2 regions of the Shewanella sp. SR1 genome follow, and region 2 is predicted to be linked to the other one. Evidence: predicted binding sites of a transcription regulator. Region 2 holds the regulator's gene; the other holds the start of a gene.
The links. The regulator LexA, encoded in region 2, represses DNA repair genes until DNA is damaged. The targets are predictions, from matches to a motif close to TACTGTATNNNNATACAGTA.
Positions count from the first base shown of each region.

Region 1: a site for LexA is predicted at 2,220-2,239, ahead of recA (recombinase RecA). Genes of this name have one in related genera too.

Region 1 covers NZ_JAJAEF010000013.1:117,848-121,064, reverse strand. Annotated here, with positions in the region: gene alaS (alanine--tRNA ligase) at 1-186, opposite strand, end outside; gene KV201_RS13750 (regulatory protein RecX) at 557-970, opposite strand; gene recA (recombinase RecA) at 1,045-2,112, opposite strand; gene mutS (DNA mismatch repair protein MutS) at 2,497-3,217, shown strand, end outside.
Region 2 covers NZ_JAJAEF010000014.1:13,985-17,201, reverse strand. Annotated here, with positions in the region: gene coxB (cytochrome c oxidase subunit II) at 1-69, opposite strand, end outside; gene KV201_RS13870 (cell division inhibitor SulA) at 472-984, opposite strand; gene lexA (transcriptional repressor LexA) at 981-1,601, opposite strand; gene plsB (glycerol-3-phosphate 1-O-acyltransferase PlsB) at 1,762-3,217, shown strand, end outside.

The DNA of each region.
Region 1 (3,217 bases), on a different contig from region 2:
CGCACGCGTATAATTGCGTTTGTCCATGCCAAGAAACACGTCCTTGAACTGGTTCATGCCTGCATTGGTAAATAAAAGTGTGGGATCGTTGCCTGGCACTAATGAACTACTGTCCACAACTTGATGACCATTGCTGCGGAAAAATTCGAGGAAAGCGCTTCTAAGCTCTGCTGTAGTTTGATACATGAAATCATCCTGAATTGGGTAAGCATTACCAGCTACGCCTTAGGCTAGCCGTATTTCTATTTGCCCAGCATTATAAGCAGACTGAGGAAGGACGACCAGCCTTGATTGGTGATATGCACATCAGGAATTTAATATTTTAGCGTGAATCGCCCACATAAGAGTGGCTAGAGGCCAAACAGCAATAATAAAGGACGATGACAGACTCTGCGGGTTGGGTGCAAAAAGTACAGTATTTGAGCAAGTGGGTAAAGTGTCGGGTACGAAAGCAACAAAGCCCATTTGATGACATTTTAGAGGAGATTTTCTGAGGACTTGTTAAAAGGAGCTTTTACAGTCTTAAGATTACATCGCAATCGATGAGTTGAGGCGATTAATAATCGTCGTCGAGATCATTGGGATCGGAATCTAACGCATAAGTGATTTGATCGTAGCTAAAGCCTTGGCCCATTAAAAACCGCACTCGTTTGGCCTTTTCCTTCGCGATGAGATCCCGGGCTTTAGAGCCCTTCACTTCTGTTACGCGGGGAATTCCATATTTTTTAGTGGCTTTATCTTTTGCTAGCTCAAACCAGTCACAATCACTATTGGTTATCGCCGCTTCAATGCAATCTTTAGACAGGCCTTTTTGCGCTATCGCTTGGCGAATGCGGATGGCACCGTGACCTCGACTAATGTGGCTACGGACCAACAGTTCAGCATAGCGATTATCATTGATAAAACCGGAGGATTCACATGCATCGAGCACAGGTTCGATATCGTTAAGTTCGAAGCCTTTTTCGAGCAATTTATCGCGGATTTGTAAGCGGGAATAATCGCGGCGCGCTAACAGCGCGACCGCAATTTGACGGGCTGACTGACTCAGAATACTTCGCCTGTTTCTAAATCAACATTATCTTCCGTGCTAGCATCATCTTTAGCAGCCAGTGCACTAGGATTGCTCAAAAGTAACTCACGTAATGTCTTGTCAATTTCAGTAGCAATGGCTGGGTTTTCAGTCAAATATTTACCCGCATTAGCACGGCCCTGACCGATTTTATCGCCTTTATAACTGTACCAAGCACCCGCTTTTTCAATCAACTTATGGGCTACGCCTAAGTCAACTAACTCACCAGTACGGTTGATACCTTGGCCATAAAGGATTTGAAATTCGGCTTGCTTGAACGGTGCTGCAACCTTGTTTTTCACCACTTTAACGCGTGTTTCGTTACCGACAACTTCATCGCCGTCTTTAATGGCACCAGTACGACGAATGTCTAAACGAACAGAAGCATAGAACTTCAGCGCGTTACCACCGGTTGTCGTTTCTGGGTTACCAAACATCACACCAATCTTCATCCGAATTTGGTTGATGAAGATAAGTAAGGTGTTAGATTGCTTTAAGTTACCCGCAAGTTTACGCATGGCTTGGCTCATCATACGTGCCGCTAGGCCCATGTGAGAATCACCAATTTCACCTTCGATTTCAGCTTTAGGCGTTAATGCCGCCACTGAGTCGACAACGATAACGTCAACAGCGCCAGAGCGAGTTAATGCATCACAAATCTCAAGCGCTTGCTCGCCGGTATCCGGTTGTGAACACAGCAGGTTATCAATATCTACACCTAATTTTTTAGCATAGATAGGGTCTAGTGCATGCTCAGCATCGATAAAGGCACAGGTTTTACCTTCACGTTGCGCTGCGGCAATCACTTCTAAAGTCAGTGTCGTTTTACCTGATGATTCAGGACCATAGATCTCAACGATACGACCCATTGGCAAACCGCCAGCGCCTAAAGCAACGTCCAGAGATAGAGAACCGGTAGAAATGGTCTCAACATCCATAGAGCGATCTTCACCCAGCTTCATGATGGAGCCTTTACCAAATTGTTTCTCAATTTGGATCAATACCGCAGCAAGTGCTTTCTCTTTATTTGGATCGACCTTCATTCCAGTTCCCTCATCAAGACAAGCCTTAAGCTGTCAAAAGTAATATTCAATTTACAAACGGGTAATTCAAAAAGCCGCGCTTTTTGTCTTAATTCTGCGGACTAGTATACTGTACAATCATACAGTATCAAGACCTATGGCTGAATTATTTTTAACTAATGGGATTTTTTAATATGGCTAAGGTTTTAGCGAATATCAAATCCGATATTGCATCCCTTTGACGAATATCCGTCATCAAGGGCTCAATTTTCGGTAAATTATTGCTAAGATTGGCGCAGCAAATTTTGCGTGGTCTTTTTAGCTGAAAATTGTACAGCAGTCTTCTGCTTCCATAGCGCTTAATCCCACATAACCACGGCAGTCACAACGGACGATAACGATTTAATGAATGTAATTGATACCGATGATTTAGAAAAACATACTCCTATGATGCGTCAGTACTTGACCATGAAAGCAGAACATCACGACATGTTACTGTTTTATCGCATGGGTGACTTCTACGAGTTGTTTTATGACGATGCTAAACGTGCTTCTGAGCTGTTAGGCATTTCACTCACGGCGCGCGGTAAAAGTGGTGGCGATCCTATCCCCATGGCGGGACTGCCTTACCATGCTGTGGAAGGCTATCTTGCGAAATTAGTTCAAATTGGTCAATCGGTTGCGATATGTGAACAAATTGGCGACCCAGCAACCTCTAAAGGTCCTGTTGAGCGTAAAGTGGTGCGTATCGTCACGCCTGGCACCTTAACCGACGAAGCCCTGCTGCAGGAACGCCAAGACAATCTATTGGCAGCGGTTTATCAAGGTAAAATCGGTTTTGGTTATGCCACTCTGGATGTTTCATCAGGACGTTTTGTGATTGCCGAGCTCGACACGCGAGAGTCATTAGAAGCTGAATTGCAACGCACTAATCCCGTTGAAATTCTCTACAGTGAAGACTTTGGCGAACTAGGTCTACTAAACGGTTTTAAAGGTAAACGTCGTCGCCCTGAATGGGAATTTGATTACGACACTAGCATCAAGTTACTGCTGGCTCAGTTTGGCACGAAAGACTTGCATGGTTTTGGTATCGCAGATGCACGTTTATCACTGCAGGCTGCGGGTT
Region 2 (3,217 bases):
CCGCATGTCCGCGGCGGCCAACGGTGGTGCGAATAACACCACGAGTAAACAATACAACAATTGCTTCACAAGACTTCTCCTCTGCCAATTGCGAATAGCAACTACAAAGAAGAGCAACACAGTAAGTCTCAACTCTATGCAAACTCTTCAGTTCCCAAAAAAGCTTTTTTGACTTCAACGTGCGTTGGCGGCTGTTACTTTTAATTAAGTATTATTACTGCTGGTATTAGCCACGCTGGCACATACGACTGAAATAAATCTGTTCTCTATTTTTAGTGGCATTTTGAACTCGATTACGGCTCGATTTATTTGCCACGGGCGGCGATATATCATCGCCGACTAAACCAACCATACTTGCTGTTTAAATATTGATCAAGATCACTTATTTATCTAATTGTCTGAAAAATTGCCAAAAAAAAGCCTCACATTCATAGGCGAGGCGGCTTTCAAGGTAAAAAATTAAATGAATATTTAATGTACAGCGCTAAAAAAAGATTGTTGGCCGAAGAGGCTACCTTGCTCAATGCGTACGTCGCCATGTAAGTGACTGTTTACGTCTTCTAGCACTATGCCCATGGCGCGGGCACTTTTAGCGACAATTTGCAGGCGACGATTATCGCGTGCATCTAATGATTGGGTCCAAGTAATAACCGCACTGGACGTACCACTTGTTAAGGCTTTTTCCATCGCCCACAGGGTTTCCACTTCATCTTTCGCGTGCACCAGTAAGACTCTGTCCATACGCACCCCAGCGTTGGCGAGCATTTGTTTGTAACCAATACTCGGCGGGTTGATGAGCACTAACCAACGGCCCTGTTGGCTTAACTGGGCGAGTTGCGCGCTCAGATGGATTAATTCTTGGCGACCTTGAGTCTTAGTTGGCATGCAGGCGATAGGTGCATGGTGCCAGTCATAGTCGGCATCACGGACTTCATCGAGCCACAAGCCCGGATGGCGGGGTGCATTGCCAAGTAGTTTGTTCATAGCCAATCTCCATTACGGATCACACCGACGGCGAGTCCTTCAATTGTTAAACTTTGATAGCCTAAATCCACTTTAATCGGGGAATAGTCTTCATTTTCGGCGTGTAGATAGACCACATTACCTTTTTTTTCGAAACGTTTAACAGTGACATCGTCGTCGACTCTAGCGACAACCACTTGACCATTTCTAGCTTGTTGTATTTTATGAACTGCCAGCAAATCTCCTTCGAGAATGCCGATATTCTTCATGCTGTCGCCTTTAACCCGCAGTAAAAAATCGGCGGCGGGATGGAACATGCTTGGGTCGACTTGGTAGTACTGTTCAACATGTTCTTGGGCGAGAATAGGTTCGCCAGCGGCTACTTGACCGATAAGCGGTAAACCTGTTTCAGTTACTTCTTCGACTTCCGCAGTCAGACGAATGCCCCGCGATGTGCCTGGCATGATCTCAATGCAGCCCTTTTTCGCCAACGCTTTAAGATGCTCTTCAGCCGCATTGGCGCTCTTAAAACCTAAACGGGTCGCAATTTCTGCCCGAGTGGGTGGCATGCCAGTATCGGCAATATTTCGTTTAATTAGCTCTAAAATTTCAGCTTGGCGTGGCGTCAAAGGTCTCATGGTGTTTCCTGTTTTTCTATACAGTTACTGTTAGTATATACAGTATTATTTGCAGCGCAAGTATTAACCACTTTTTAGCTATGTTGGAGAGAATTAGCGAATATTACCCATAGTCTGGTATTCTACCGGGCTAGTAAACGTACTTAATTGCATAAGAATAATGCCTAAACACGACTCTCTTTGGTTGAAATCATTACGCTGGATCCAAAAACACTTAGTGCACACTATTGTTGTGCCTCAGGATCCCTTTGCCGATCTGAATCTGGATGCCTCCAGACCCCTTGCTTATGTGATGAAAACGGAATCGCTGAGTGACATCGCTGCCCTGAGCGAAATTACGGCTAAGTTAGGACTGCCGAGCCCCTATGAGCCTTTAGTGGCGAATGGTGTGATTGCGCCTCGGGTTGTCTGTCTTCAAGGGCGTAAGCCGCTGTTTGGTGAGCGTGCGGGTAACGAGCCTTTCCTCGAATGCTTTATGCGTTTGTTGGCCGTGCATAAGGAGCGCCCTGAATTAGACATTCAATTGGTGCCCGTGAGCCTGTATTGGGGCCGCACGCCAGGGAAAGAAGACGACACTATGAAGGCGGCCGTGTTTGAGCGGGAAAACCCGACTTGGCTGCGCAAATGCTTGATGATTCTATTCTTAGGTCGACATAACTTCGTGCAGTTTTCAAATGCGGTATCTCTGCGATACATGGCCGACGAACACGGCACTGACATGGGGATCGCTCATAAGTTAGCGCGGGTCGCGCGGGTGCATTTCCGTCGTCAACGTAAGGTGATGACAGGGCCTGTGTTGCCAAATCGCCAAGCACTATTTCATTCGTTGCTCAAATCCGAGTCGCTGCGTAAAGCGATTCAAGAAGAAGCGGCCAACAAAAAGATTTCTGAGACCCAAGCGCGCGAGACGGCTATTGAGTATCTCGATGAAATCGCTGCAGATTACTCAGATAGCTTAGTGCGTATTGCTGAGCGTTTCTTAACTTGGTTGTGGAACAAGCTTTACAGCGGGATCAACATCAAAGGTGCCGAGCAAGTTCGCCAGTTGCACCATGATGGCCACGAGATTGTCTATGTGCCTTGCCATCGGAGCCACATGGATTACCTGCTGTTATCGTATATTTTGTATTATCAAGGCATGGTTCCGCCGCACATTGCTGCTGGTATTAACCTCAACTTCTGGCCCGCGGGACCTATGTTCCGTCGCGGTGGTGCCTTCTTTATCCGCCGTAGTTTTAATGGCAATAAGCTGTACACCGCAGTATTCCGTGAATATTTAGACCAACTGTTTGCTAAAGGTTATTCGGTGGAATATTTCTCTGAAGGCGGCCGCTCACGTACCGGTCGTCTATTGGCGCCAAAAACGGGCATGATCGCCATGACGATGAACAGCGTGCTGCGCGGTATCGAGCGTCCGGTAACATTGGTGCCTGTGTATTTAGGCTATGACCATGTGATGGAAGTGGCGACGTACCATAAAGAGTTAAGTGGTAAGAAAAAGAAAAAAGAATCTGTGTGGCAGGTGTTTGGTGCGATTCGCAAACTTGGTAATTTCGGCCAAGGTTATGTGAACTTTGGCGAGCCGATTACTCTGCAAAACTTCTTAAATGAGCGCG